One region of the Ligilactobacillus sp. LYQ139 genome, then DNA from elsewhere that is predicted to be linked to it. Evidence: riboswitches for the same ligand, from Rfam matches in the RefSeq annotation. Region 1 holds a riboswitch; each other region holds the start of a gene.
The links. Region 1 has a riboswitch for lysine ahead of yjeM (glutamate/gamma-aminobutyrate family transporter YjeM). Riboswitches for the same ligand answer to the same signal wherever they lie in the genome.
Positions count from the first base shown of each region.

Region 2: it holds a riboswitch for lysine, as region 1 does, so the genes downstream of both, ACI3E1_RS04445 (amino acid permease) here and yjeM (glutamate/gamma-aminobutyrate family transporter YjeM) in region 1, are expected to answer to the same signal.
Region 3: it holds a riboswitch for lysine, as region 1 does, so the genes downstream of both, lysA (diaminopimelate decarboxylase) here and yjeM (glutamate/gamma-aminobutyrate family transporter YjeM) in region 1, are expected to answer to the same signal.

Region 1 is NZ_JBJFZW010000005.1:38,597-49,271, forward strand. Features, by position in the region: gene ACI3E1_RS05420 (YibE/F family protein) at 419-1,195, opposite strand; gene ACI3E1_RS05425 (YibE/F family protein) at 1,182-2,300, opposite strand; gene ACI3E1_RS05430 (biotin--[acetyl-CoA-carboxylase] ligase) at 2,525-3,490, shown strand; gene ACI3E1_RS05435 (glucosamine-6-phosphate deaminase) at 3,615-4,319, opposite strand; gene ACI3E1_RS05440 (HesB/YadR/YfhF family protein) at 4,498-4,860, shown strand; gene ACI3E1_RS05445 (GNAT family N-acetyltransferase) at 4,934-5,431, opposite strand; gene ACI3E1_RS05450 (ribose-phosphate diphosphokinase) at 5,480-6,460, opposite strand; gene glmU (bifunctional UDP-N-acetylglucosamine diphosphorylase/glucosamine-1-phosphate N-acetyltransferase GlmU) at 6,530-7,939, opposite strand; lysine riboswitch at 8,104-8,277, shown strand; gene yjeM (glutamate/gamma-aminobutyrate family transporter YjeM) at 8,390-9,928, shown strand; gene ACI3E1_RS05465 (metal-dependent transcriptional regulator) at 10,089-10,675, opposite strand, start outside.
Region 2 is NZ_JBJFZW010000004.1:869-11,543, reverse strand. Features, by position in the region: gene ACI3E1_RS04485 (metal ABC transporter substrate-binding protein) at 1-658, shown strand, start outside; gene ACI3E1_RS04480 (metal ABC transporter ATP-binding protein) at 668-1,360, shown strand; gene ACI3E1_RS04475 (metal ABC transporter permease) at 1,321-2,157, shown strand; gene purR (pur operon repressor) at 2,325-3,152, shown strand; gene ACI3E1_RS04465 (LCP family protein) at 3,231-4,589, opposite strand; gene ACI3E1_RS04460 (DUF1634 domain-containing protein) at 4,735-5,049, opposite strand; gene ACI3E1_RS04455 (sulfite exporter TauE/SafE family protein) at 5,147-5,995, opposite strand; gene ACI3E1_RS04450 (zinc-ribbon domain-containing protein) at 6,144-7,046, shown strand; lysine riboswitch at 7,088-7,263, shown strand; gene ACI3E1_RS04445 (amino acid permease) at 7,371-8,843, shown strand; gene serS (serine--tRNA ligase) at 9,100-10,371, shown strand; gene ACI3E1_RS04435 (histidine phosphatase family protein) at 10,573-10,675, shown strand, end outside.
Region 3 is NZ_JBJFZW010000001.1:58,727-69,401, forward strand. Features, by position in the region: gene ACI3E1_RS00280 (OFA family MFS transporter) at 351-1,538, shown strand; gene dapF (diaminopimelate epimerase) at 1,786-2,799, opposite strand; gene ACI3E1_RS00290 (aspartate kinase) at 2,744-4,111, opposite strand; lysine riboswitch at 4,299-4,486, shown strand; gene lysA (diaminopimelate decarboxylase) at 4,593-5,906, shown strand; gene dapD (2,3,4,5-tetrahydropyridine-2,6-dicarboxylate N-acetyltransferase) at 5,909-6,622, shown strand; gene ACI3E1_RS00305 (N-acetyldiaminopimelate deacetylase) at 6,622-7,776, shown strand; gene dapA (4-hydroxy-tetrahydrodipicolinate synthase) at 7,778-8,731, shown strand; gene dapB (4-hydroxy-tetrahydrodipicolinate reductase) at 8,718-9,491, shown strand; gene ACI3E1_RS00320 (aminotransferase class I/II-fold pyridoxal phosphate-dependent enzyme) at 9,504-10,675, shown strand, end outside.

The DNA.
Region 1 (10,675 bases):
AAAGAACCGTAACTTACATCACGCTTCCCATCAATGACCGAAATCATAGCAGTTTTCCGCCGCTTTTTCTATTTTATTAAATCGCACCGTTACCAGTCCCGTTTACGCTGTCATATCAGCATAAACGGCTCTCACCCTTTTTCTAGCCATCTCACCCAAACCGTTGCAAGCTTTTTATCAATTCTTCTTAAGAAGGTCGCTAGCAAACTAAAAAGCAGCCCAATTTACAGGTCGCTTCCCTCTTTATTTTAAAATTAATGCAACAATTATCAAAACCGCTCCAACTAAGAGGACTAACCCCCAAACCCAAGCAACCTGCCCCAGGGATTTCTCTCCATCCTAATAACTTGCCAGCACCACTAATAATTAAAACCGCCGCACACCAACCCATTATATAGTGAAAATCGTTGGCCTTCATTCACTTGGATAAGTTCTCTCTTCTCCGGGTTTCCCGTTTAACCTTTCCGGCCATCATCTGTGTCGTAATCCAAATCACCAGGATAACCGCAATAGCCGAATATAACACCATCATACTTTCCGCGACAAAAATCTTAGAATTTAAATAATAACCAAACGTTGCCTTTAACTTATACAACAGAACAAACAGGGCCAAGTCGCCCCCAAACATCCCAAAAAACAACGTGTTAAACGTCATCCCCATAATTTGGAACCCGATATTCCGACCACTCCGCCGTACAGCTGCCACACTAATTCCTGGGTTTTGTTCAATCACTTCCCGCAACCCGCTTGCAATGGCAATTGCGGCCTCTGAAATTGCGCCAAGGGTGCTAAGCATCGTTGTTGCAATCGTAATGGCCTCAAAATTTGCCCCCACAAGGAGGTTAAACTGCTCAATTTCATCCGTTTGCTCGTTACCAAACCCCTTAATCTGGGCAAAATGGTCCAATGGAACGATCAAGATAATCATGGCGCACAGTACAATGAGGGTTGCAATAAAGGCAATCCGCGCCGTTTGTTCATCGTTATTTCCCAGATAAATCGTAATCGCCAAGATTGCAATCCCAACAAATAATGCCACCCAAATCGGGGCAAACCCAGCTGAAATCAAAATAATCGCAATAAACATTAGCACAAAATTGAGGGCAACGCTGCCAAAAGCAGCAATTCCTCGTTTCCCGCCAACAAGGCACATCAACACCGCCATCACAACCGTTAACGCACTAATTGATGCCATTTAACCGTCCCTTCTTTCCTAACACAACCGCTGCCAAACAGCTGGCCGACGGAATTACAAGCGCAATCCCAATCCCACTAATTAGGGCTTGAATAATCCCCAGTTCCATCGTCCACTGGAACGTATACCCAATTGGGTTCCCCGTTCTAAAGTAAAGAACGGCCACCGCAATTGTCTCCGCAAAAAAGATCAGGAGCAAAACGTTAATCAACGGGCCTAAAATCGACCGTCCGACTTCCTGCCCCGACTTGAACAGTTGCAACCGGGAAATGTCCGGGTCCGCCCGGTGCATTTCAAACAGGGTTGAAACAATATCGGTTGCGGCATCCATGACCGCCCCTAAGAGCCCAATCACGGTCGCCGATAAAAACAGTTCCTGTGGTGATTGGGTAGCATACCCCAACGCTTCATAGTGCACCCCTGCGTTATGCGTAAACTGGAGTGTCCCGATTCCGATTACGAATGCCAACGTGGTCCCGGTAACAATCGCCAGAAACGTTACCAAACATTGGCGGTTAATCCCAATTACCAAGCACAGCGTTAATCCCGTAAAAAGAAGCGCACTCAATGCAAACAGCCAGAAAAAATGGGTTAAGTTTAGGTTCACATCTAGCCGAACAAAAAATAAAAACAAAATAAAGTTAACCGCTACGCTTAATAACGTACGCAATCCATGGGCGTGCATCACAAGATATAAAAGGACAACCACCAACCACGCTAGCATTAACAGTGCCGTGTCACGCTTAAACCGCGAAGCCGTCGCGTAATACGTTCCGTGAACCCGCCGAATATTCGTCAGAAAAATATGCTGTCCCCGATGGAAATCCTGATCAAGCGCGCCTGACCGCGAAAACGTGTTATGAATGATGATCCGGCGTCCCCGGTGACGCCCATTTGTTTGTACCACCGTAAGTCGTTGCCGGGTTTGGTAGTCGACATTTTTGTACTCGTCGGTCTGCCGGACTGCCTTCCCGTCCTTTACCGCGATAACTTCACCAATTGTTTGGTGATACATAAAATCATCGTGCGTACTAAAAAGAAAAAGGGCTAATCCGCTCAGGATAATCACCATAATTTCAATTAATGTTCGTCGTCTTAACTTCATCAAATCCCAGCTTTCATAAAATGTTCCGGTTCGTTATCACCGGGCGTCTGCTGGAGCGGCGAACGCCTTAAGGAACTTAGGGTGTTCAAGGTTCGCCCGGTCACTTCTCAGCGCCACCGTTACTTTCACAAAATACCATTATCCGCATAACTTGGAAAGGTCTAATCCCATATTGAACCCAATTCTTTCCTTTCCTATAATGTTTGTAACAGGGAGGGGTTCTCATGGAAAGTTATCATCAAATTCTTCAGTTACTTGCGACCACGGATGGGTTTATCTCGGGGCAAACCATTGCTGACCAGTTAAACTGCTCACGCACTGCGGTATGGAAGGGAATTAATACCCTCCGCGATGACGGCTATGTCATTGAAAGTGGGGGAAAACGAGGCTATCACTTAGCCGATAATGGCAAACTAGCCGTCCCCCTAATCCAGCGGGCAATGCATTCCACCACCCCCCTATCAATCGAGGTTGCCGCAACTCTCCCATCGACAAACGCGAAAGCAAAGGAGCTCAGTACAAAACACCCCACCACCCCCATTGCCATTATTGCGGATACCCAAACCGCAGGATATGGCCGGCAGGGGCGAACGTTTTTTTCCCCCGCAGGAACGGGCATCTACATTACGCTTCTTCTGCCGCACCTAACGAATTCTCTTAACCCGGGGCTTCTTACGACCAGTACGGCCGTTGTCCTAAGTCAAACAATTAGTCGCCTTCTAGGCGTTGAACCAACAATTAAGTGGGTTAACGATGTCAACGTTAACGGCCAAAAGGTTGCTGGTATTCTAACAGAGGGAATTGCCGATTTTGAAACCCGCGGTCTTGGCGCGGTAATTATCGGAACGGGCATCAATTATCTCACCCCCGCTGCCGCCTTTCCCCCTGAGGTGGCCGGCAGGGGCGTCGGTACCCTGGAAGAAGCCGCCAAAAAAGCAGGGGTCTCCCGGAACGTCTTTATCGGCGCGTACCTCGACGGTTTGTTGGGGATGCTAAACAGTTATACTACCGGTAAGTACATGGACGAATACCGTAAACGGTGTGATTTAATCGGGAAGGCCATCACCATCCAACAGGGAACAACTAAGATTACTGGTACCGTCCAAACCATTAACAACGTAGGACAACTAGTCCTTACAACCGGACAAGTATTTAGTGCGGGTGAAGTAACCAAAGTACGCCCACAATAAAAATAAGCATAATCAATAGTGGGTAGCCCCTATCAGGGACTACCCACTATTAATTTTAGTTAAACAGTCAACGGAAAACTTTGTTAGTTATGGATTTGGAGAATGCTCCGTTTCCTGTAATAACCTACTTTAATTCAGCCGCAGCCGCTTCATCAACAATCACCGTAACGTCTGGGTGCCGTTGCAAAATACTTGCCGGAACTTCTGGTATCACCGGGCCGGCAACCATCGCCGCGACAGCAGCTGCCTTTTTTTCACCGAATGCCTCCAGCAAAATTTGCTTCGCTGCCATAATCTGCCCAATTCCCATCGAATAAGCGTACCGCGGCACGTCCGTTTCGTTATCAAAGTAGCGGGCATTCGCTTCAATCGTTGACTTTGTCAGTTCAATCTTCCGGACCTTCCCGTCAACCGGCGATCCCGGTTCATTAAACCCAATGTGACCGTTTCGCCCAATCCCTAAAAGCTGTAAGTCAACCGGATGCGCCGCAATCACCTTATTGTACCGGACGATCTCAGCATCCGGATCCGTTGCTAACCCATTGGGCAGATAATTAGCCTTAAACGGCTTGGCGTCAAAAAGATGCGTTCGCATATAATAGTGATAGCTTTGCGGGTTGTCCGGCCCTAGCCCAACGTACTCGTCCAGGTTAACCGACGTACACTGGCTAAAGTCCAGGTCACTGGCAACTAATTCCTTATACGTTGTCTCAGGAGTCCCCCCTGTCGCTAACCCGAACGTCCGGGCACCGTCTGTGAGTGCTGCTGCAAAGATCTTCAGGGCTTCCTTGCCCCCGTCATTTTCATTTGCAACCCGAATAACTTTCATGGTTTCGCCCCTTTCAAATTGGTATAGTCCTTTTTGGTATAGTCCAATTATAACTATTCAAACGCTGAAATGCAACCATTTTATGCTTTAAATTAAACCGGTTTCATCTTTTGAGTGGCAGTCCCGGATAAAACGTAATATAGTAAGATTAAAAGAAAGGTTATACGGAGGAAAAACAATGAAACTTACAATTACTCCTGCGGCCAGCGAATGGTTCCGCACCGAACTTCACGTTCCTGCTGGAGGGGGCGTCAAACTGTTCGGTAAGGTTTACGGTAACACCAACGTTCATCAGGGTTTCTCACAAGCCTTTCAACGTTGTGACGAACCCGTTGATCCGGTTTTTGATCAGGTGATTGACGGTATCCACTATTACGTGGAGGCATTTGACGCGTGGTTTTTTGACGGTCTCGACCTCAGCATTGACCTCGACGCAGAGTATGACGGGCCTAAATTCACGTTTAGCCACACCGACGGCATTACCGACACGGTTGTCGGTGATGTTGATGGGGTTTCGAGTGCATCCTATCACGGGGAATAGCAGTGCGTTATTTAAAAAGGAGGCTGGAATTTATATTCCATCCTCCTTTTTATTGTGCTCATTACCTTTCCACTCAGTCTAACCGCCGTTCGTAAAGAAGCATTCTCACTTCTCCGTGGGTCCCGCCAACCAGTTGCTGGCGTAAGTAAAATCCCGTATGCTGGGCAACACGTTGGCTTCGCAGGTTATCAGCCGCGGTAATTAACTGCAAACTGGTTAACCCTGCTTGCTGAACCCGGGGAAAAAGTTGTCTCAAAGCTGCAATGACATAGCCGTTCCCCCACGCCGCATTCTCCAACCAGTACCCCACATCCGCCGTTATTGCGGACATGTTTTCCAGCGTAAGCATTCCCACGGCTTGCCCGTTAACCCGGATAACATACCCCACACCACTTCTCTGGCGCCAAGCGTCAACGTACTGGCTAACGAATTGCTGGGCCGCAGCGAGCGTGGTAACTGCCCGTAATGCAGGGAGCCACCGTTCCAACTGGACCCGACTTTGCTTAATTAAGTGGTACAAAACCCTTGCATCCTGGGGACGAACCCGACTAATTGTTACCGGTGTTTTCACCTCATCCCTCCAAAAAAGGAGGTGCTTACTGGCACCTCCGGTGATTCATTAATGCTTAGCACTCTCAAACCGGGTGTTAAACAACGGGCTAACTGATTCATTTTCATGGATCCGGCTGATGGCATCCCCAATAAGTGGGCCAACCGAAACCTGGATTAACTTATCAATCTGCTTTTCTTCTGGCAGTTGAATGGAATCAGTCACAACCAACTGCTTAATCGGTGAATTCTCAATCCGTTCAATTGCCGGCCCGGATAAGACCGGATGTGTTGCGCAGGCATACACATCGGTGGCACCTGCATCCATTAATGCTTGGGACGCAAGCGTAATAGTCCCCGCCGTATCAATCATATCATCGATTAAAATGCACCGCTTGCCCTTAACGGAACCAATGATGTTCATCACTTCTGCTACGTTTGCCCGCGGCCGCCGTTTATCAATAATTGCAATTGGCGCTTTGAGAAATTCAGCAAGTTTCCGGGCTCGGGAAACACCCCCATGATCAGGAGAAACAACCACTGCATCTTTATCTAAATTATTAGTTAAAAAGTAATCTGCTAACAGCGGCGCCCCCATCAGGTGGTCAACCGGTATATCAAAGAAGCCCTGAATTTGAGCAGCGTGGAGGTCAAGCGCAATCACCCGGTTAGCCCCTGCCTTTTCAATCATATCAGCCACCAACTTAGCGGTAATTGGCTCCCGGGAGCGCACTTTCCGATCCTGCCGGGCATAACCATAATACGGAATTACAACATTAATCGTTGCCGCACTAGCCCGCCGCAAAGCATCAATCATGATCAACAGTTCCATCAGGTTATCGTTCACCGGCGCCGACGTTGACTGGACGATAAAAATCTCGTCCCCCCGGACACTTTCCTCAATGTTAATCCGAATTTCTCCGTCACTAAACCGGTCAACCGACGTCTTCCCCAGCGGAATCCCCATGGCGTCAGCAATCTTCTGTGCTAACGGCTTATTAGAATTCAACGCAAACAGCTTAATCTTTGAGTCTGAATTATGTCCCGACATGGTAGCCTCCATATGTTTAAATCTATGGTTAATTCTAATTCATGCACCGTCATTCAAGCAAGCAGATTCCTACTTTTCACCGTACTTTTCAGCATTTTTCTTTGCGGCTTCCGCCACCGGATAACGATCGTAATATCCCTTCTTATTAACTTGCCGACCACGAGCAATCCCCATGGCGTGGGGCGCAACGTCATCCGTTATCGTTGACCCCGCTGCAACGTATGCATGGTCCCCAATTTCAACCGGTGCAATAATGTTTGATCCGCTTCCGATGAACGAATAATCGCCAACATTCGTATGGTGTTTGTTTTCACCATCGTAGTTAACGAAGACCGTCCCACATCCAATATTAATTTCTTTCCCCAGGGTGGCATCCCCAACATAGGTAAGGTGCCCCACCTTGGTGTTTTGACCAATCTGCGCGTTCTTAATTTCGCAGAAGTTTCCGATATGAACCCCTTCACCAATCTCTGCCTTTGGCCGGAGGTGACTGTACGGTCCAATATTACTATCCTTATGCATTACCGCATTTTCAAGGAATGATGCCGTTACCGTTACGCCATTCTCAATGACACTATCCCGAATCTCGGAGTGCGCGCCAACCACACAATCACTCCCAATGATTGTCTTCCCTTTAAGCACCACCCCAGGTTCAATTACAGTATCGTTCCCAATCTGGACATCCGCATCAATGTACGTGGTCGCTGGGTCGATCATGGTAACCCCGTTTTGCATGTGGTGGGTGTTAATTCGCTGCTGCATCACCCGCGTTGCGTTTGCCAGCGCCACCCGATCATTAACGCCCATTGATTCCGTGAAGTCGTCCATTTGGAAGGCGTCGACCTGTTTACCAGCCTGTTTTAAGATACCAATGACATCCGTGAGGTAGTACTCACCCTGCGCGTTATCGTTGGATAACTGGTGAAGTGCGGCAAATAATTCCTTATTATCAAAGCAATACACACCCGTGTTAATTTCCTGAACAGCTGCTTCTTCTGAAGTTGCGTCCTTCTGTTCAACAATCTTGGCAACCGTTTCATCCGCATTCCGGATAATCCGTCCATAGCCAAACGGTTGTTCCGTATGCGCCGTTAAAACCGTGGCTGCCGCTCCTTGTTGCTCGTGGTAAGCAAACAACTGTTTAAACGTCGTCGCGGTAAATAATGGGGTATCACCACACGTTACGAGGGTAACGCCATCCTTGGGACCCAAAACATCCTCCGCTTGCATCACGGCGTGCCCCGTTCCAAGCTGTTCCGCCTGCAAAGCATAGGTGGTTCGCTCACCAAGAAGGCGCTTAACCTGATCCGCACCGTGACCAACAATAGTCACAATCTGGTCAATTCCAACCTGCTCCAGTTGAGTTAATACGTGATCAACCATTGCCCTCCCACAAACGGGGTGGAGGACCTTATATAACTTCGACTTCATTCGGGTTCCCTGACCTGCTGCTAAAATCACTGCATATTTCTCTGTCATAATTCCTCAAATCCTTTATTAACTAACTAATCTTAATCTTACTCCATGTCCTGAAGAGACGCAATTTTAGCTTCAAATCATAATTCCAACATTTAATAGAATAATTGAAAAAATATTCGCCTTTCCTTGACGATCACGAATGAACGTAGTATAAAGTTGGTAAATAAGGTAATAGAGGTCGCGACCAATAAGAGTACCTTTTCGGAGGCTTGCCCACGCCGATGATGAAAAGCGAAAGGAGCGGTTGCCGAAGCATCAGTTCTTGGGATGAGCTGAGTGCTGGGACGTAGTTGAATAAGCTACGGACTGTCGCAGTAATGCGGAGCGCTATTCACACGGAACGGATAAACCCCTCCTGGTGCATGTGGTGCCCGGAGGGGTTTTCTTCACCAGTAGTGTTAGCCAACCTTTATTAATTATTTAATCCAATTAATTAAGGAGCGGTTACTGATGGAAAACAGTCAACGCAAAATGTCAATGTGGAGCCTGGTCTTAATGATCTTTGCCGCCATTTATGGGCTTGGTAATACGACCGTCGGCTTCTACCAAATGGGATACGGTGCAATGCTCTGGTACGTTTTAGGGGCACTATTCTTCTTCATCCCTAGTTCACTTATGTTCGCGGAATATGGTTCCGCCCTCCAAGACAGCCAAGGAGGAATCTACTCGTGGCTCCAAGCTAGCGTCGGCGAAAAGCCCGCGTTCATCGGAACTTTTATCTGGTACGCAGCATGGGTTATCTGGCTGGTGACAAACTTCTCAACGATTTCAGTTTCAATCTCGGGGGCTATTTTTGGAAGGGATACTACCCAGTCATGGCACCTCTTCGGATTAACGTCCAACCAAACACTTGGATTAATCGGAATTACCCTCCTCGTCTTCGCGACGTTCGTATCAACCCGCGGGTTTGATAAGATTGAAAAAATCGCCAGTTTCTGTGGAACGTTTATTATTGGAGTAGCCATCTTCTTTCTTATTGTCAGTGCTATCTACCTGGTAGTCGTTCATGGTCACCTCGCTCAACCATTAACCACCCAGAGTATGGTAAGATCCCCGAATCCCGCATTCGACTCACCCATCGCACTAATGTCGTTCTTTGTTTACGCGGTCTTTGCGTATGGCGGAATGGAAACGATGGGCAGCACCATCGATAAGGTAAAGGACCCAGACAAAAATTTCCCACGGGGGATTATCATTGCCGCTATCGGCATGATTGTAATCTACTGCATCGGTGTCCTTGCTTGGGGGGTTACCGCTAACTGGCACCGGGTTTTAAGTGGCAGCAACGTTGACCTGGGGAACATTACCCTGGTATTAATGAGTAACCTTGGATATTCAATTGCGCACACTCTTCTCCACACATCCGTTGCCACCGCAAAAATATGGGGATTATGGGCCGACCGGATTATCGGGATTGAAGAAATCTTTTCAATTTTTGGGGCCATCTTCATCCTCATCTACTCCCCGTTAAAGACAATGATTATTGGAACCCCGCAACGGTTATGGCCAACTAAACTCACCAAGCTCAATGAACACGGAATGCCAGCAACTGCCATGTGGCTCCAAACCATTATGGTTGTGCTGATTATCCTCGGGGTTTCCTTTGGGGGTAAATCCGCGCAGGCATTCTACACTGTTCTGCAGGATATGAACAACGTCACAACCTCCATGCCGTATCTCTTCTTGATTGCGGCCTTCCCGTTCTTTAAGAAACGGCATGACTTAGAACGGCCATTTGAGATCTACACCAACCGGGCATTGACCACAACAGTTTCGTTTATTAGCTGGACTACCGTTTTCATGGGGATCGTCTTTACGGTTATCCAACCACTCCTTCAACACGACCTTTATACCGCCTTCTGGACGGTCTTTGGCCCAGTCTTCTTCGGCATCGTTGGCTGGAGCTTCTACTCCCTAGCTGGTTACCGGCAGCGCCACCGAACTGCAACGGAAATTCCCGTTGCAGAAGAGCTAAACAGCAACGATTAGTTACCATAATAAAAAATGAGGGTGTGACGAATGTCACACCCTCATTACTATTTTCGTTAATTCGGTGCCAAGGCAACCGGGCCAAATAGAAGTACTAACCGCCGAATCTTTCCCTTGCGATTCACGCGGCTTGCCCATCACCCGTTTTCTTCGTCCACGATTACTCCCGGACAAAAATATAATTTGCTGCTTTGTAACCAACGTCAAATTGTTTGCCATTATCTAACCGAACTACAACGGGGCCTTCAAACGGTGTATGCTGTTCAACAGTTAGTTGATCGCCGATGTCAAGGCCACTGCCGTCTAAGTACGTTAGGAGTTCATGGTTATCCGTAAACCGCTCCACCGTTACGCTCATCCCATCCGGGACACTCACCAGCGTTTGGTGACTCTCCTCAACATAGCGGCCATCCTTGTCAGGAATTACGCCCCCGTGCGGGCACCGCGTTGGATGACCGAGATATTCATCAAGGTGATTCATTAAGTTTTCACTCATATCATGTTCGAGGACTTCCGCATCGGCGTGAATATCTTCCAACTTATAATGTAGTTTATCTACTAAAAACGTCTCCCATAACCGGTGCCGCCGAATTAGTGCAGCCGCAAGGCGTTCGCCCGTCTTTGTTAGCCGCACTCCCGCGTACGGAACATAGTGCACCAATCCCTCTGCGGCAAGTTTGTTTACCATTTCAGTTACAGAGCCCGCAACAACGTTTAACCCCACCGCAATCTGTTTATTTGTAATTT
Region 2 (10,675 bases), on a different contig from region 1:
GCGGGATGATCACACGACATTGGTTGCGGCTGGCAAGGGAATTCCGCTGATTAGTACACGGAATGAGATGAATGCGCAGGATGCTTTGCTAGTTCAGGAACACCGGCAGGAAGCGGGCTATTTTGGTGGTGGGGGTGCGAAGGACCCGCATATTTGGCTTGATCCGGTTAATGCAGTTGCGATGGTTCGAAACATTGAACGGGGAGTATGCCAAAAAGATCCCGGAAACGCCGCTTATTACCGGCGAAACGCCCGACACTATATTAGGCAGTTGTACGGTCTTGATCGGAAATACCGGCGGGCATTTAAGGGGTGTCATTCGCGAACGTTTATTACCCAACACGCTGCGTTTGGCTATCTTGCGCGGCGGTACGGGTTACACCAGATTACGATTGCGGGGATTTCCGATAATGAGGAACCTAGCCCGCAACGGCTGGCACTTCTGCACCAGTACATTCGGCGCACACATACGCCAGTGCTCTTTGCTGAGGCGGATGCATCCCAGAAAATTGCACGGGTGTTAGCTCATGATACCCAGGTGCAGGTGCGCCCGCTTAATCCGCTTGAAAGTTTAACGACAACGGAAATTCGGCACGGCGCTAACTACTTAACGGTCATGAGGACCAACTTGCAGGAACTGAAGCACGCAATTCACTAGGAGGAAAGAATGAATTACATTGAAGTTCACGATTTATCCTTTGTTTATGAGGACCATCCCGTTCTTCAACACGTTAGCATGACAGTGCGGGACGGTGAGTTTGTTGTTTTGGCAGGGGAAAATGGGGCGGCTAAGTCCACGTTATTGCGAACCATTCTTGGGGAAGCTAGGCCGGCCCACGGGACAGCCCGGATGGCGCCCCGTAATCGGTACGGCCGCTCCTTAAAAGTGGGGTATTTACCCCAACAAATTGCGGCGTTTAACGCCGGTTTTCCGTCAACCGTCTATGAACTGGTGGCTTCCGGTCGCTTTCAACGGGGACGGTGGTTTCACCCACTTCGGGAGCATGACCGGCGCCATATTCAAAAGGCGCTTGATGCTGTTGGAATGTGGGAGTGGCGGCAACACCGCATTGGGGAACTCTCAGGGGGGCAAAAGCAGCGGGTTTGTCTGGCTCGTATCTTTGCGGCGGACCCTGATTTGTTTATTTTGGATGAGCCCACAACTGGAATGGATACTGAAACCCGGGCGCAGTTTTATCAGCTATTGCAACACGAGGTTCAAGCACACAGGAAGAGTATTTTAATGGTGTCGCACGATAACGATAACGTGATGGATTATGCAGACCGGCAGGTTCGGTTGGTTAGAATGGAGGGAATCCAATGGCGATGTTTTTCTATAGCTTCATGCAACGCGCACTAGTTACCGCGGTTTTAATGGCGGTTTTGGCCCCGCTACTCGGGTTGTTTTTAATTTTACGGCGACAATCCCTGATGGCTGATACTCTTTCCCACGTTTCATTGGCGGGGGTGGCCCTGGGGTTATTCGTTAACCTAAACCCTACGATTACCACATTGGTGGTGGTGGTACTGGCAACCATCTTAATTGAGTACATTACCCGGGCATACAAAACGTACGCTGAAGTTGCGATTGCAATTATTATGGCAGCGGGGTTAGCGATTGCGTTAACCTTGATGAGCCTTGATCGGGGGACCTCTGCGCTGAGCGTTGATCAGTATCTGTTCGGGTCAATCGTTGCGATTAGTAACCAGCAGGTGCTTTTATTGGCGGTGCTTACGGTGATTGTGGTTGGAGCATATATTCTTTTTCACCGGCCGATGTACGTGATGACGTTTAGCCCAGCAACGGCGCGGGCAGAAGGGTTACCCGTGTCGTACATGTCGTTGGTTTTTAACGCCTTAACGGGAATTACAATTGCAGTGATTATGCCGATTGCGGGGGCGTTATTAGTCTCAGCGGTAATGATTCTTCCGGCAGCGATTGCGATGCGGATAGCCCGGCGCTTCAATGCTGTTGTTTTTGCCGGTATTGGTATTGGAATGATTGGCACAGTTGGGGGACTAGTGTGCTCGTATGATTTTAACACACCACCGGGCGCAGCCATCACTTTGCTACTGGTAGCCATTTTTTTGACTTGCCTTGGTGGTCGGGGAATATGGTGGCGGCTTCGCGGCCGGCGCCAGCAGATTAATCACTAATGTTTCCGGACAAATGGTGTTATTGTGAACCTTTTTTAGTGACAAAGACGAACTTTTTTATAAAAAACAGGGGCAAAGGGTTGTAAATTCGTCAGGGTTCCATATAATTTAATTATGCAAATCATGGACTTCATTCATTATTTTTTATTAGAAACGGAGGAATTGTGGTGAAGGCACGGCGCAGTGAGCGGCTGATTGACATGACTAATTACCTGTTATCCCGGCCGCATAAGCTTATTTCGTTAACGTTCTTTGCTAACCGGTACGAGTCGGCAAAGTCATCAATCAGTGAGGATTTAACCATTGTAAAGCGAACGTTCGCTCAGTGGGGGATCGGGGTAATCGAAACGATTCCCGGTGCTGCTGGCGGCGTGATTTTTACTCCGTCCATTAGCGAACAAGAGGTCCGAGCGTTTATTGATGAAATGACGGACCAGCTTTCAGAGGAGAGCCGGCTGCTTCCGGGAGGATACGTTTACCTGTCCGATTTATTAGGGCAACCTGAGGTTCTTCAGCGGGTTGGGCGGTTAATTGCCCGGCAATACATTGACAAGAAGGTTGATGCGGTGATGACCGTTGCAACCAAAGGGGTGCCGATTGCACAGAGTGCCTCCCAGTATCTGGATGTTCCGTTTGTTATTGTACGGCGGGATTCTAAGATTACTGAGGGGGCGACCGTTTCGGTCAACTACGTTTCGGGCTCAAGTAAGCGGGTTGAAAAAATGGAGTTGTCTAAGCGGAGCCTGCAAGAGGGCGCGAATGTTCTGGTAGTTGATGACTTCATGAAGGGCGGCGGAACCGTTAACGGAATGAAGAGCATGATTGAGGAGTTTAACGCTAACCTGGTTGGAATTACGGTCTTTGCGGAAGCGGCCTTTGATGGTCAGCGGATGGTTGAAGATTACACTTCATTATTAAAGGTTGATAAGGTCAATACGTTGGATAAGAAAATCCACGTTAGTGCGGGAAACTACCTCGAACAGGTTTTTGGGTAAAACAAAAGTGTGAATGTGAAAAACCGGGAACATGATGAGGATCATGTTCCCGGTTTTTAATTATCACTATTGAATTAATTACTGGGCGCCGTAAACAGCTGGTGCGGTGTGCCCGGTTCCTAATCCTTGATTAGCAGCTTGGGAATCATAGGTATTTGCGGGCGTAGTTGCACCCGTAGAATTACCATATGGAGTACCCGCATCCTTAATATCTTGCTCATATTCTTGCTCGGTAGAGGTTCCGGCAAGGGTCGTTCCGGTCTTGGCGTGTTTTAATCCTAGTGCAGCCCGAATGATATTAGTAATTCGCTGTTTTTCGGAGTGGTATGGCACCTCGTAATCTTCACCGCCAATTACTTCGGTATGGCCTTGAAGGTGGGTGGACTTCATGTGATGAGTTGCTACCCGGTACTTTGAACCGAGAATCAGGAGGTCATCAAAGGTTAAGTCGGTGCGCATTTGCTTGGAAACCGTCTTCATGAAGTTCTGGTTAATCAGACTGGTGAGGTCTGATCCCTTAAAGGCCAATTTCATAAGAACCTGTCGTTGCCGTTCTTGCCGACCATAATCACCGAGTGGATCCTGGTGGCGCATTCGGACATAAGCCAGGGTTTTTTTGGCGTTCATGTGCGTCTTCTTTCCCTCGGTGAAGTGGTACCCACCATAACTAAAGGTTAACGTTGGCTTAACCGTTACCCCATCTACGGCCTTAATGAGACTTTCTAGCCCACCCATGTTGATGGTGGCGTAAAAATCAATCGGAATGTTGAGGTAACGTTGCACGGTCTTTACCGCCGTGTACGAACTGCCGTACTGGTAGGCGGCGTTAATCTTACTCGGGTAGTCGTTTTCGTGCTTGTAGATGGCAACTAGCGTATCCCGGGGAATGCTGACTAGCGTCATCGCCTTTTTCTTAGGATTCAGCACGCACACAATCATCGTGTCGGTCCGTCCCTTGAAGTTTCGGCCAAGCGCTCCGGTATCTGTTCCCATTAGTAAGACAGAAATCGGTTTCCCTTCTTTTAGCATCTTGGAAACATTGCGTTCCTTTTGCATTCCGGTGGCCTGAAACATCAGGTTAGATTCCTGGTGAGCGTACTCAAACCGGTTATAAAAGAAGAAACACCCGTAAGCAAGCGCAATTACAGTCACAAGGAGCCCCCAGAAGAACCACCGTTGCCGCTTTTCCTGGCGATTGTTGGTTGTTGTTGGCCGGGAAAAGGTCCGTCGGCGTTCCCGCCGGCTGTGGCGGGAAGGGGAGGCGTTCCCGACGTATCCTTTTTCCTCTTCTTCGGGGGTTAGGGAGTACGGTTCCCGGGAGTTATCTTCATAGTGGCCGTGTTGCCCATCGTCTTCAAATGGATAACCAATCCGCCGGCGTTGTTGCTGGTGGGGATTGAATTCAGAATCATTATGTTGTGTTCGCCGTGAGGCCATTAAAACTTCCTCCAATTCATCGGGGGTTGATAGCGGTAATCGCTATTAAACGTGATAAACAAAGCGGAGGCCGTGCATAGCGCACTCTCCGTTCTAGTTGCGGGAATTAGAATGGATTCCCTAATTACAAAGTTACGGGTAAAGATTACCTACTGTGTCCCATGATAAAACTGAAAATGAGGATAAGCAACACAATCGTTGTTAAGACAACGTAAAGTATGTCCTTTTCCTTAACGAAGGAGTAGATAGAAACAACCACCCGTAAAACTGGCGTTAACAGCAAAAGGAACAATCCCCCCATCATGATAGCCGCCGGTTTTAGTGTGCAAATCCCGGTTACAATTCCTGTGAGGGTTGTGGGGAAGAAGTTTTTCGTTGCATAGCCGCCGCCATGACGAATAAACAGCAGAAGTAATCCGATTAACATAACAACGGCTGCAAAAATTACTCCGATCCGCATGATATGACCGATTAGCAGTGCAACATCTTGTTCCTTATCAACACCCGTTTGGTTGTGCGTGAGTTTATTTTGTTGGTTTTTTTCGTTCATTTCATCATCACCCAATGTTAATTCCAAATGCTTTCAGGGCCATCTGTAATCCAAGGTACAAGAAAACCGGGACAAAGATCATGCGTAGGATCCGCGTTGGCAGTTTTTGCATAATCCGGCTACCAAGTAGGGAGCCGACAAGAATTCCTAGAGCCAAAGGAACGGCGATTTCTGGCCGGATGGCGCCGCTAAAGAAATAAACCGTTGCTGATGCGGCGGCCGTAACCCCCATCATTAGGTTACTCGTTGCACTTGATGGCTTTAGGGGCATCTTCATGGCGTTATCAAGTGCCATGACCTTGAATGCTCCTGAACCAATTCCCAGCATTCCAGAAGCAAGCCCAGCCCCAAACATAATGGCTAACCCGCCGGGAATATTTTGAACATCGTAATGCACTTCCTCGTGGGTGTTCTTATCGTAGTAAGAACTGTTGAGCTTGAAACGGACAGCCCATTTATCAGGTTTTGCCCGGTGAAGCACTTCCTCACCAGCCATTAATTTCCGCACCATGTTAAGTGATGCGAAGAGTAAGAGGCATCCAAACAGAAAATATAGAATCTTACCGTTCATTGACCCGGTTAAGAGGGCCCCAATGACGGCCCCGCTGGCTGTGGCCACTTCTAAGAACATGGCAACCCGAAGGTTGATTAAGTCGTCTTTTAAAAAAGCGATGGTTGAACCAGAGCTGGTGGCAATCACCGCGATGATGCTTGCTCCGATAGCGTACTTAATGTTGAGCCCGAATAGGAGGGTGACGATTGGAGTGACAATCATCCCGCCCCCAATTCCAAGAATTGCGCCGAGCGTTCCGGCAAGGAACCCCACAAAAAGCATGATCGCTGCTGTTGTAATCATACGTAACGCTCCTTTTTATAAAATCACCTTCATTATACTCTTTTCAAAAAGACCGGCTGATTAAGTTTTGGTTCTGCTGCGGGTTAGTGCATAAAGTATGGTATATTGAAGGCAAACTGAAATATGACTAAGAACGGGTGAGGAGTTAATGTATACGTGTGAACGCTGTGGCCACCAGTTAGAAGGAAACCAAGACAAGTGTGCCTTTTGCGGTGCCCGGCAACAACGGGATAATGCTACGGGTGAAAAGAAAAAATGTAAGAAGTGTCACCGTGATATTCCGGTAAACGCTAATTTTTGTCCGTACTGTGGGGCGGATCAAGCATACCTCGATCCGAATGAACTCCACCAGGAAGAAGAGGAGGATCTCCAGGGAAAGACCGTGCAGGGTGACAGGCCAATTCGGGTGACAACAATCAATAGTGAGGAGGACCTTCAGCGGTTCTTGATGGAAATGCAGCAGCAAATGCAACGAGAACAGCAGCGGGTGCCACACCTTCCCCGAAATGAGTCAGCTGAACCGGGGATTATTCCTTCAACGAAGTTAATGATGCGGGATACGTTTGTTTTAGGAAAACGGATGGGCCGGGCAGATTTTTGGTGGGGAACGCTTGGATTGGTTTTATTGCTGGCCTGTTATACGGTGGTTGTTGGGCTAGGGGTTCAGCTGTTAGTTGAACTCGGAATTAGTAAAACACTTGCTCTTCGGGTTGGCTTTACCCTTGGAATGGCTGGAACAACGGCAGCTGTGATTTGTAACTTAACGGCTCAGGTTCGGCGGTTTCATGACGCTGAATTACCCGCGTTTTTCTTTCTTTTTATTATCCTGTTAGGGGATATTCCGCTGCTTTTATTGTGCATAAAGGGACAGGTAATTACTAATGATCGGTATACTTTTCAGGCTCCCCGGGAACGGATGATAGCGTTTGAACAGCACTTCCAGCAGCACCAGCAAGAAGCCAAACAAGAAGAGGAACAAGATGAAGCGGAGAACCGGGTGCGGAATGCGGGGAAACAGCATGATGAGCACCATGACGATCAAGATGAGTGAGTTAGGGATTGTATTTAAGCGCTAAGTTTGGTATTGTAACACTATCGAACAGAGGTTGCGGTAATCAGTAGTAACTTAGTTGAGGCAGGGGATTGCCATTGAAGCTAGGTGAAAGGGTGCACCGCCGAAGCCTTACCTGGATCCTCCCGGGTGAAGCTGGGCGTCTGGTTAAGAGCTGGACGACTGTCGCGGGTGACCGCGGAGCGCTATCGATATCCATGAATCAGAGATAACTGTGAAGTGAGTGGGGCGTAGTTCGAGGCTACGCCCTTTTTGGTGTTGATTAGTGTTTGCCTCAATAATATTACTGAGGAGGACGAACCCATGAAAAAGGATTCGCACGAATATTCACTAAAACGGGACTTAAAGACCCGGCATCTTTCGATGATTGCCCTCGGAGGAAGTATCGGGACGGGGCTGTTTGTCGCTTCGGGTTCCGCAATCTCTACGGCCGGCCCTGGAGGCGGGTTGATTGCCTACGTCGCAATTGGGGTGATGGTGTACTTCTTGATGACGTCACTGGGAGAAATGGCGACATACATGCCGGTGTCGGGATCATTTGCTACGTACACAAAGCGGTTTGTTGACCCGGCATTAGGCTTTGCGATGGGGTGGAATTACTGGTTTAACTGGGCAATCACTATTGCGGTTGATGTCTCAACGGCGGCATTGGTGCTGCAGTTCTGGTTCCCCCACGTTCCTAATTGGATTTTTAGTCTGGGCGCATTAAGCTTAGTCTTCTTGATTAACTTTCTCTCCGTTAGGTCGTACGGAGAGACAGAATACTGGTTATCCCTGGTAAAGATTGTTACCGTTATTGTTTTCTTGTTGGTTGGTTTTCTTACCATCTTAGGCATTATGGGAGGGGGCCATGCGGTTGGCCTTCGTAACTTCACATACAAGCAGGCCCCGTTTGTGGGCGGATTGCCGGCAATTCTCAACGTCTTTGTTGTTGCTGGATTCTCATTCCAGGGGACGGAACTTGTTGGGGTTACGGCTGGCGAATCAGCCACACCTGAAAAAAGTGTGCCGACAGCAATCAAGCAGGTTTTCTGGCGGATTCTGTTATTTTACATCCTGTCAATCTTCGTAATTGCTTGCATTATTCCGTATACCAGTCCGGATTTACTAGGTTCTTCGGCTAAGGATATTGCCATTAGCCCGTTCACGCTGGTCTTTAAACGGGTCGGGTTAGCCTCGGCGGCCTCCGTGATGAATGCGGTCATTCTTACGGCGGTTCTGTCATCGGCTAATTCGGGGATGTACGCATCAACCCGGATGTTAATGTCGCTGGGGCAAACCGGTGATGCTCCGCGGATTTTTGGCAAAGTGAACCAACGGGGAATTCCGCTTCCAGCGTTACTGGTAACAACATTGGTTGGGTTGGCCACGTTCTTGACGAGTATTTTTGGGCAAAAGGTTTATATTTTCTTAGTGGCTGCGAGCGGGTTAACCGGGTTTATTGCGTGGGTTGGAATTGCAATTTCGCATTATCGGTTCCGGCGGGCGTACGTTGCTCAGGGGAAGGACTTAAACGCTCTGAAGTACAAGGCAAAATGGTTCCCGTTTGGGCCGGTTATGGCGTTTGTAATGTGTATTTTAGTGATTGTGGGGCAAAATACTAAGGCGTTTACCCACCTTGACTGGTATCAAATTTTGATTACGTACATGTCGATTCCGTTGTTCTTCGGACTGTTTTTCTACTACAAATTCAAGCATCATACGAAGTTAATTCCGCTCAAGGAAGTTGACCTGACGACGACCCGGGTAACGGAGAAGAAACAGGTTGACAAGTAGGCGGAGCGGATTATACTGAAACCAAAGCTAAAGTGTTAAACATCATAATTCGCCATAAGTAGGTTTTCAGAGACGGGGAATGGTGAGAGCTCCGAACCGAAACTCCAGCGGGTTAAGTATGGGCGGGTAATGCCGCACGGGAGACCGTTACCTCAGTTGAGTGCGCAAGGAATGCGAACTTGGGTGGTACCGCGAAACGGAGTCCGTTCGTCCCATGGGATGACGGGCTCCGTTTACTTTTTTAAGGAGGAATACCATGTTAGACGTTAAGGATATTCGAAAGAACCCGGATGAATACAAACAGCGGTTGGCTGCCCGGGGAGTGACTGCGGACCAGATTGATCAATTAATTGCGGCGGATGCCAAGCGGCGGGAACTTCTCCAGCAAAGTGAAGAGCTCAAAAAAGAACGGAATGATGTTTCGGCAGCAATTGCTCAGGCCAAGCGAAATAAAGAAGATGCCACGAATGCGATTACCCGGATGCGGGAGGTTGGGCAGCAAATTAAGCAACTGGATAATGAATTGATGATGGTTCAAGAACAGGTTAAGGATATGGCTTCACGGTTGCCGAACCTTCCAAACCCGACCATCCCGATGAGTATGAATGAGGAAGACGCTGTTGAGATCAAAAAGGTGGGGACACCACGGGAGTTTGATTTTGAACCTAAGGCTCACTGGGACATCGGTGAGGACCTTGACATTCTTGATTTTGAACGGGGAGCGAAAGTTGCGGGTGCTCGGTTTGTGTATTACAAGGGATTAGGTGCTAAGTTGGAGCGGGCCGTGTACAACTTTATGCTAGATGAGCATGAAAGGGAAGGGTACACGGAAATGATCCCACCATACATCGTTAATGCTGCTTCGATGTACGGAACGAGTCAGTTTCCAAAATTTAAAGAAGACGTTTATCAGGTAAATGGTGAGGACATGACGTTAATTCCAACAGCTGAGGTGCCCCTTACTAATTATTACCGCGATGAGGTGATTCCGCGGGAACAGCTACCGGTTTACGAAACGGCCCTGACGCCGTGTTTCCGGTCTGAAGCCGGAAGTGCTGGTCGGGATACCCGGGGGTTAATTCGGATGCATCAGTTTAATAAGGTGGAAATGGTGAAGTTCTGTACGCCAGAGACATCCTATGATGAATTAGAAAAGATGACGCAAAACGCCGGGAATATTTTGGATAAACTGGGATTGCCGTACCATATTATTACGCTGGCTTCCGGTGATATGAGCTTCAGTGCGGCAATGACGCATGACCTTGAAGTGTGGATGCCAGCACAGAATAAGTACCGGGAAATTTCTAGTTGCTCTAACTGTGAGGATTTCCAGGCACGGCGGGCGCACATTCAGTACCGTGACGAAAACGGCAAGCGACACTTTGTTCATACGCTAAACGGTTCTGGGTTAGCAGTTGGGCGGACGGTAGCAGCCATCCTTGAGAATTATCAGAATGTGGACGGGACGGTTACCATCCCAGAGGTTTTGCGGCCATACATGCATGGGATTGAAAAGATTACGAAGTAGCGGCGGAATTAAAACTACAAGGTAGGAGGAGCGGAAGCATAGGTTGGATTAATCCTGGGTTACAGGTATGGTGAAATTTGGATGTTTCCGTACTAAGAATACGAATAACAAGAAGGATGAAACTTCTTGGTTAAAAGGCTTCAGGGAATTGTTCCCTGAGGCCTTTTGTGGTATCGTGACGGTAAAAAATGGAGAATAACGATGACAAAGTTTTACTTTTTGCGCCACGGGCGTACAGTGTATAACAAAGAGCTTCGTATTCAAGGCGCACGGGCGGATTCGCCGTTATTAGATCAAAGTGTTC
Region 3 (10,675 bases), on a different contig from region 1:
TTTGACTGTTCAAGATAATTAATTCACATAGAACGTATTCAAATTTATTTAAATTTAGAAAACATTATCTTGCACATTAATAAAAACGTTGTTTGGAATCAAAACCAATTGAAATAATTTATTATATAGTTCGTCATTAACTGATTATTAAAACGTTATGCTTTTTTGCGAAATAGAAATTAGCGTAAACACGAACTATATAGTGTTGATTATATAGAATGAACGTGGTACTATAACGGTGCTTTATATTTAATGCGTATTTTAGAATACGTATCCATCATAACAATAGAAAGGTGTTTATTGTGAGAAAGAGGAATATTGTTGCTTTAGCTGGCGTTGCCTTACATTTAATGATTGGTTCGGTTTATGCTTGGAGTGTTTTTTCTAAACCAATCATCGCTGCTACTCATTGGACTGAATCAGCAGTATCGTTTGCCTTTAGTTTGGCAATCTTTTGTCTTGGTATGTCCGCCGCTTTTATGGGACATGCCGTCGAAAAATTTGGGCCGACAAAAACAGGAACTTTTGCAAGTTTCTTTTTTGGCGCAGGAATTGCATTAACTGGTCTTGCAATTCACACCCACTCGTTATTATTGCTTTACTTAGGTTACGGAGTAATCGGTGGTATCGGCTTAGGAGCAGGGTATGTTACGCCCGTATCAACAATTATTAAGTGGTTCCCTGATCGGCGGGGATTAGCGACAGGGCTAGCAATTATGGGCTTTGGATTTGCTGCATTGTTGACTAGTCCGGTTGCTCAATTTTTAATGAAGAGCGTTGGATTAGTTAATACCTTTTATGTTTTAGCAATTGTTTACTTCATCGTGATGATTATTGCTGCTCAGTTTATTAAACGGCCCCAGCCGAACGAAATTCCATGCATTGATAATCAGCGAACAGTCGTTAAATCTACGTATCTTGATGGAAAGCAGTTTACTGCAAACGAAGCACTTAAGACGCGTTCATTCTGGTTATTATGGTTTATGTTCTTTATAAACATTACTTGTGGCATTGGGTTGGTTTCGGCAGCGTCACCAATGGCTCAAGCAATGACGGGTATGAGCGTTGGGAAAGCCGCCATTATGGTCGGCATCATTGGATTATTCAATGGTTTTGGCCGCTTAGTTTGGGCAGCATTATCCGACTACATTGGACGTCCAAATACGTTTTCACTCATTTTTGTTGTCGACATTATTATGTTAATCATTATGTTGGCGCTTAAGCTCCCATTAATTTTTACTATTGCATTATGTTTATTGTTATCTTGCTATGGCGCAGGGTTCTCTGTTATTCCTGCTTACTTGGGTGATGTTTTTGGTACTAAGCAACTCGGCGCAATTCACGGGTACGTATTAACTGCTTGGGCTGCAGCCGGAATTGTTGGACCAATCCTTCTATCGGTTACTCACCAGTTATTGCATACTTACGTGGTTACCATTGTTGCCTTCATCATCATTGATCTAATCGCTTTTGCAATTTCATACTTTATTCGCCGGGATTTCGTTCAGGAAATTCGGTCACAAGCAGAACATAATTAATGAATAATGCAAAAAAAATAGGGATTAAAAGTTACGGTTTCCGTGTTTTATGCGTTAAAAAATACAAATTTTTGCTAGACGAAAATTAACTAAAATAAATAGCTGATTCGTCAAGTAAAGCAGGACAATCCACAGGCTATTCTACTTATAGTGGTATGGTGCCAGGAATAATAAAAAACACCCGCGGAGTGGTTTACCACAAACCTCGGGTGTTTTTCTATGTTTTTACTTGGTTTAAAAGTAGGGTTTACTTAGGTAGCAGTTGGTCGCGAATCCATTGTTGATAAGCCTGTTCTTCATTAGTTTGTGAAACTGACAGGGGCGCAAACGCAGCCGTTACCTCAATTTCATGGGTGATCGTGGCGTTCCCAATTAGCTCAATCCACTTTCGCCCATCCTTTTTACGATGAACGATTGTTCGAACCATTCCCCCGGGATTTAAGACAGTGAGTGGTTGTTCAACTAACTCCGGATGGTAAGCAGTAACGTAGCTAAGACTGACTGCTGCCATTCCCGTACCACAGGCGTTCGTAAAGCCAACTCCTCGTTCGTAGGTTTGTACAAATAACGTGCGTTTACCTCGGATTTCAGCAAAACTAATATTCACGCCATCTGGGAAGTAACGGTTAGGAGCATTCAGGGTTGTTCCTAATCGCTTCAGGGTTGCTTGTGCCGCTTGAACCGATGGAACAAAGCTAATTAAGTGCGGATTAGGCACTGCAACTGCCGTAAAGCGTAAGTGGGGATCAAAGGCAGGAATAACGGCATTCACCACTGGATCATTTCCTAAATTAGTCATAGGTAACGCCGCTGGTTGAAACAAAACGGGTGAAATTTCAACACCAATTGCTGGCACCCCAGGAGCAAGGTCCTGATGAACCTGGACGGCAAGCGCCGCCTCGTCAGTTGCAACCTTAAATGACAACGTAGGCGCTTTGTGGGCCAAATACCTTGCAACCGTTCGCAATCCATTACCACACATTTTGGCATGGGTTCCATCACTGTTAATGATGACCATGCGTCCCTGACAGTCTGATTGCGTTGATGGTTGAACTAATAATACACCGTCAATATCCCGAAGTACGGGAATCCTTTGACGTAAAAAATCCGGAAATCGGCTCTCTATCACGGGTAACTGAGTAGACAGCGGTGGCGGAACAAGAGCAAACCGGTTCTCTGAACCATGTACACGAAAGATTTTCACTTTAAGCACCTTCTTTTTCAAAATAATTATAAATTGCAGCAATCCCGCGGTTAGCATCGTTTGCCCGAACGCCCACCATGATAGAAATCCGCGATGCTCCCTGGTTAATCATGTGGATAGCAACGTTTGCTTGCGCAAGGGCCGCAGTCACCCCGTTAGTTGTTCCAATCCGATCGTGCATCCCTTCCCCAACAACCATGATAATTGCGTAATCATCAATCCACTCAAGGCTATCTGGTTGGATTGCCGCTTGAATATCAAGGGCGATTTGCCGCCGGCGAACAGGTGTTAACTGAGCGGAACGCATGATAATGGTTAAATCGTCAATTCCAGACGGCATGTGTTCATACGAAATACCATGCGCTGATAGGATTTTTAAAATTTTAAGAGTTACGCCAACTTCCTTATTTAACAGGTACTTGTGCAGATATAGGGCACTAAAATCCCGCGCACAAGCAACCCCCGTGATCGTTGTTTGGGGGGTGAAATCATTGGCGGGAATAATACGGGTCCCTGGGTGATAGGGGGCGTTAGTATTCTTTACGATGACTGGGATTTTCCCCGCAATTGCTGGAATAAGGGCTTCATCGTGAAACACGGAAAAACCAGCGTATGCCAGTTCGCGCATTTCCCGATACGTCATTTCTTTGATGGGGCGCGGGTTGAGAATAATTGCTGGATTAGCCGCGTAAATCGCATCTACGTCCGTAAAGTTTTCGTAGCATTCGGCTGCCATTCCCCGCGCAATAATAGCGCCAGTAATGTCTGACCCCCCGCGAGAAAATGTGGCAATCTCTCCGGTAGAAGTATAACCGTAAAATCCCGGAACCACCAAAACTTCCTGGAAAGCTTGGAGCCGCACCAGGTGATCATAGGTTTCGGGGAGAACCGTTGCATTATTGGGGCCATGTTGATCACTTACAACAATTCCGGCTTCTTTGGGATCAATGAAACGAGCAGGAATCTTCTGATGATTGAGGAGGGCGGCGATCAGAAAGGCGGTTAGCCGTTCCCCAGTAGCCTTAAACGCGGCCATTAAATAGTCTGCGTTCGGGAAGGAAGTTTCCGCTAGGGAAACAATCGTTTGTGGAATAAACTGTAAGTCACTTTGCGGTAAATTAAAGTACGCAGCAATTTCGAAGTACCGGTGAATAATTTCTTCCCGAATTGCAGCGTAATCATCACGGTGAAGAACGGCGGTTGCGTACGCAATTAACAAATCCGTCACCTTAACATCATCGGCTGAACGTTTCCCGGGAGCAGATACCACCATTATTCGGCGTTTCGGGTCTTCCCTAATAATTGCGATTGCCTGCTTAACGTGTGGCCCATCTGCGAGCGAACTTCCCCCAAACTTAACGACTTTCATGTAATTTCCCCTCCAAATAAGAATTCTGTGAAAGATTACGTATTATTTTAATAACGCATTTGGTGCTGTCAACACCTAAAGTAAAACAAAAATAACAAATAGTGGTGCCATCTAAGGAAGAAAAAAATAATGAAAATTAAAATTCAATTAGCGATTGACATTTAGTAAATAGCAGTGTAGATTAAAAGCAAGTCGAAGAGGCGCGGCCAATATCAGTACCTTGGGTTAGTTTATTCCCGAACGATGATCCCAAGTGAAAGGAGCGGTCGCCGAAGCGCTGGAAAGGGAATTTTATTTCTGGTTTGCTGGGTTGAAGTTTAAGAGACTTCAGACTGTCGCAAGAAAATAAAGGCTTGCGGGGCGCTATCGACACCGGATTTCTACACTAATTTTAATTAATGATTACGTAGATTCCCCTGTGTGGCGCGCACACGGGGGATTTTTTTAGCGCCCTGTACTCAAAACGTATGGGGGAATTAAAATGTCATTTTCACACCAATTCGCAACAACGCCAACTGGTCACTTAATGCTCGGGGGATGTGATGCCCTGACACTTGCCCGTAAATACGGAACGCCACTAATCGTATACGACGTTGACCAGCTTGAGGCGGCTGTTTCTCAATTCACACAAACACTTGCCGCTTCGGGGCTCACATCTGCCGTTTGTTACGCAAGTAAGGCATTCTCGTGTATCGCAATCTACCAGTTAATGGCCCGTTTAGGGTGTCATGTTGATGTGGTATCAGGGGGAGAACTCTATACTGCGCTTCAAGCTCACTTCCCACCGGAGCGAATTTGTTTTCACGGAAATAATAAAACAAAAGCAGAGCTAGAATTTGCAATTACCAAGCATGTCGGGACAATTGTTATTGATAATTTCCACGAAATTAACTTACTAAAGCAAGTTTTGACTAACCAGAACGCTACGGTCAACGTGATGCTTCGGGTGACTCCTGGGGTACAGGCACACACTCATCGATACATTACGACCGGCCAAACTGACAGTAAGTTTGGGTTCGATCTCGCTTCAGGGCAGGCAACTACCGCATTGCAGTGGATTTTAGCTTGTCCCCGCATGAACTTCATTGGGGTTCATGCTCACATCGGTTCACAAATCTTTGTACCGGATGGCTTCATTACGGAAATTAACCGATTATGCACCCTTATTGCACAGTGGGCCCGTAACTTTGCGGTAATCCCCGCCGTACTTGATATTGGCGGGGGATTTGGCATTCAGTATACAAATGATGAGCACCCGGTTCCCGTGAAGACGATTCTTCAAACAATTACCACCACTGTCAAACAATCTTTTAAGCAAGCCCATTTGCCACTGCCAGCCTTGTGGGTCGAACCCGGGCGGGCCATCGTTGGTCCCGCCGGAACTACGCTATATACCGTAGGGAGTGAAAAACACCTCCCCGGGAGATTACCGTACGTCGCCGTCGACGGAGGGATGGGCGATAACATTCGACCAGCCCTATACGATGCCCACTACACTGCATTAAATGCTGCATGTCCAACCGCCCCCGCAATTAACCGGATTCGGTTAGTTGGAAAGTACTGCGAATCGGGAGATGTTTTAGTGGATGATTTACGAATTGCACCGTTATCCGCAGGAGACATTGTGGCGATACCGGTAACCGGCGCATATGGTTATTCGATGGCATCTAATTACAACCGAAATTGCCGGCCGGCAGTCGTTTTTGCACAGCGCGGACATTCGCAACTCGTAATTCGACGTGAAAGCTATTCACAACTAGTAATTAATGATTTGCCGTATGAAGGGAGTAATTAAAAATGAAGCAAATGAATACCCAAGAAATAATTGACTACATTGGAAACGCCCCTAAAACAACGCCCGTTCGGGTTTACCTTCAAGGAAAATTTACGACTGTTACGTTCCCAGCAGAAATCACCAGTTTTCATACACCAACCATGGCAATTTTGATTGGTGATTGGGGAAAGATTAAGCCCTTTATTACGGCGCATGCCACAGTAATTGAAACAACCCACGTCGAAGTACTTGCTCGAAATAGCGCCGTTCCGCTGCTAGACTACATTGACACGGATGCTCGGATTGAACCCGGAGCAATTATCCGGGACCAGGTTAAAATTGGAAACCGGGCAGTCATTATGATGGGAGCCATCATTAACATCGGCGCTGTAATCGGGGAAGAATCGATGATCGATATGGGCGTAGTCCTAGGGGGCCGAGCGCAAGTCGGCCGGCATTGTCATATTGGCGCGGGGAGCGTTTTAGCCGGAGTAATTGAACCAGCAAGCGCGCAACCAGTTGTTATTGAGGACAACGTTATGGTTGGCGCCAATGCAGTTGTACTAGAAGGCGTCCGGGTTGGCCACGGGGCAGTCATTGCCGCGGGCGCAGTGGTGACACATGATGTGGATCCCAACACCGTCGTTGCTGGGGTCCCAGCTCGGATTATTAAAAAGAAAGATAACCGAACGGCAAACAAAACAGCACTTGAGGATGAATTAAGGGGGCTAGATTGATGACACAGTTTACGGATAATGATTTAGTCCAAATTCGGCGTCAGTTGCACCAAATTCCAGAACTTGCCCTCCACGAAGCAAGGACGCACGAATTACTCCTCCAAATTGTTAAATCGTTTAACCAACGATACCTGACAATTCGAACGATTCCTGAGCTTCCAACCGCCTTACTAGTCCGTGTTCAAGGGAGTGCATCACAGCGAATTATCGGTTACCGAGCAGACATTGATGCGCTCCCCGTTACGGAGAAAACCGGCTTGCCGTATGCATCAAAGTTTTCCGAGAAGATGCACGCATGCGGGCATGATTTTCACATGACGGTGGCACTGGGAATTTTGAATTATTTCAGTGAACACCAGCCGAAAGACGACCTGTTATTCTTTTTTCAACCAGCCGAAGAACAGGACTACGGCGGGAAGCGCGCATTTGACCATAAGGTATTTACAGGAAAGTGGTGTCCGACTGAATTTTACGGGCTTCATGTTAACCCCGAACTGCCGGCAGGGGCAATTGGGTGCCGGCAGGGGACGCTCTTTGCGGGTACAACTGAATTTGACCTGACGCTCCACGGTAAACAAGGACACGCAGCCTTTCCTCACCGGGCTAATGACATGGTTGTTGCAATGGCGGCATTCATCATGCAGGCCCAAACGATTGTCGCACGGAACATCGATCCACTCAAAAGTGGGGTGGTAACGATTGGGAACGCGACTGCCGGGACAATCCGCAACGTGATTGCCGGAACGGCCCGCATTACAGGAACAATTCGGGGATTAACACAGGAAACGATTCTTCAGATTAAGCAACGGTTACAAGCCATTAGTGATGGAATTGCAACCAGCTTTAATTGTACGGCGGACCTAACAATGCATCAGGGGGGCTATCTTCCCGTCGTTAACGATAAGCAGTTAACAGCCCGGTTTATTAAATATATGAAGAGTAATCCTGCAATCACGTTTATTCCAACTTCCCCTGCAATGACGGGAGAAGATTTTGGCTTCCTACTCAGTAAGTTTCCGGGCACAATGTTTTGGCTGGGAGTTGGAACAGATGCATCACTTCACTCCGCCGAGTTTGCCCCTGATGAAGCCGCATTAAGCGCGGGAATGAATGCAATGGTTAACTTTTTAATTACAAGAATGGAGGAAAATTAAAATGAATTCACAGTTAAGAACACGGTTTAGCGAAGCAGATATTATTACCGCAATTATTACACCATTTACTGCAGCCGGAAAAATTGATTATCCTGCACTGGAAAGACTAACTAACCGACTGCTCGCAACGGGAACCCGGGGATTTGTCATTGGAGGAACAACGGGGGAGGGGCCAACGCTCACCCATGATGAAAAAATTACATTGTATCAGCGGTTTGCGCAGATGGTTGCGGGCAGGGGCGTCGTAATTGCAGGTACGGGGAGTAATAATACGGCCCAGACCGTTACGTTTACCCAAGAAGTTGCAGCCATTCCGGGAATTGACGCTGCGTTAGTCGTTGTTCCTTACTATAACAAACCGAGCCAGGCAGGGATGATCGCCCACTTCACAGCCGTTGCACAAGCTAGTTCACTCCCAATAATGATCTACAACATTCCCGGACGAACCGGGGTTGAAATGGAACCCACAACGGTTACTCAGTTAGCCAATGTTACGGGGATTATTGGGATTAAGCAGTGTTCTTCATTAGAAAAGCTTGAACAGATTGTGGAACAGACCCCCACCAATTTTTTGGTATACAGTGGTGAAGATGCGCAGGCGCTTTCTGCCCGGGTGATTGGCGCAACCGGAATTATTTCGGTTGCTGCTCATATTTACGGCAAACAAATGCGCACCATGTACGCCGAACTAACAGCCGGGAACGTTTCCCAAGCCGGACGCATTCAGCGCTGGCTAACCCCGCGAATGGAAGCACTGTTCATGTTTCCGTCACCCACACCGGTTAAAACGGTACTGGCAGCGCAGGGAAGTACAACACCAAACGTCCGGTTGCCGTTAGTCCCACTAACAACCCCGGAACAAGAACAGTTGGCAGAAGCATTGGGGCTAGCAGCTGACGCATTTGCTCATCCCTTACCACTAAATTTAGGAGGAACTCATAATGAAAACAACTAAAGTACTTGTTGCCGGATTCACCGGTGCAATGGGGAAAAAGGTGCTGAACCTTATTAACCAAATGCCTGGTTTTGAAGTTGGTGCCGTGTATTCACCAACCGCTCCCAGCCAAAATCCTACAGATTATGCTTTAGCAGAAAATGTCCCCGTCTTTACTGCGCTCGACGAAATTCATCAAAACGCTACGATTTGGGTTGATTTTTCCGTTCCAGAGGCAGCGACTGAAAACGTTGCATTCGCACTTGCTCATGGAATGTTCCCGGTAGTAGGAACAACCGGAATGTCCGAGGCAGCACAACATCAGCTTATTACACAAGCCGCTCAATTACACCGGGGGGGAATTATTGCCCCCAACTTTGGGTTATCCGCCGTCTTATTAATGAAGTTTGCGGCAATTGCGGCGCAGTATTTTCCTGACGCGGAAATTGTAGAAATGCACCATGCCGATAAACAGGATGCACCGTCCGGAACAGCGCTTGCGACGGCGCAAGCAATTGCTGCTGCCCGTAACCAAAAGACAAATACGCAATCAGAAAATTTAGCAGCACGTGGGACTCTATGTAATGGTGTACCAGTCCATGCAGTCCGGCTCCCAGGCTATGTTGCTCACGAGCAGGTGCTCTTTGGGGCGCCGGGAGAAGCGTTGACAATTCGTCAGGATTCCTTTGATCGGGAATCCTTTATGGCAGGAGTGCGCATTGCACTTCAGAAAGTTACCGCACTTGATCACATGGTTGTTGGGTTAGAAAATCTGCTATAAGGAGGGAAGGAAATGGTTTTATTAGGTAACGACGTTCAATCCCAAACCAATCGGGTGTTAGCGGCGCTTCAACCCGCAGGAATTCGGGAATTTAATAATCAAATTTCCTCAATTCCGCACCTGATTAGGTTGACGGTAGGGGAGCCGGATTTAAAAACCCCTCTAAGCGTTAAGATAGCAGCAACCGTGAGTATCTGGCGAAATCAATCCCATTACTCTGCTGCTGCAGGGATTCTTCCGTTGCGAAAAGCGATCGCTAGGTTTATGGCTAAAACGCAACGGATTAGTTATGATCCCGCCACTGAAATTATTACGACTGTCGGATCAACCGAAGGCTTAGCCACCGCAATTATGGGATTATTCAACCCCGGTGATCAGGTAATCGTTCCCACCCCGGCATATCCACTATACATTCCACTGCTGACATTCGTTGGGGCCCAGCCCGTTACGCTTAACACCGCTCCTGACCGGTTTAAATTAACAGCGGCACGCTTAACTAGTGAATTGGAACGCTGGCCAAATGCACGGGCAATTATCCTCAATTATCCCCACAATCCGACCGGAACAACGTATTCGGAAGGGGAGTTACGGGAACTTGCCCGGATTATTAAAGCTCACCATTTAATTGTGATCACTGATGAAATATACGGGCAACTAACGTACAACCAACCACATGTTTCATTAGCGCGGTTTATCCCGGAACGAACCGTCGTTGTAACTGGTCTTTCAAAGTCGCATGCAATGACTGGCTACCGTATTGGATCGGTTGTTGGACCAGAGGCGTTAATCCAAAAAATTGCAAAGTTACATTCATACCTTGTCACCGCTCCGTCCAACCCTGCGCAATATGCAGCGGTTCAAGCGTACCGGGATGTTCGCCCTGCTAATTCTGCACGTTTCCGGTACTACAAACGTCAGCAGTACCTAACAGCAACATTAACAGCAATGAACGTTTCATATGTTCAGCCACAAGGAGCGTTTTACTTATTTATGCGTATTCCTGAACAATACGGAACTAATGATCGTGAATTTGCCCTGAAACTAGCAAATCAGGCAGGCGTTGGGTGCATCCCGGGACAAATTTTTGGCCCCGGCGGCGCTGGGTATGTTCGGCTATCGTACGCCACTAAACTTTCCCAGATAAAAAAAGCAATGCAGCGGTTGGAAAATTTTATGAAACAAGA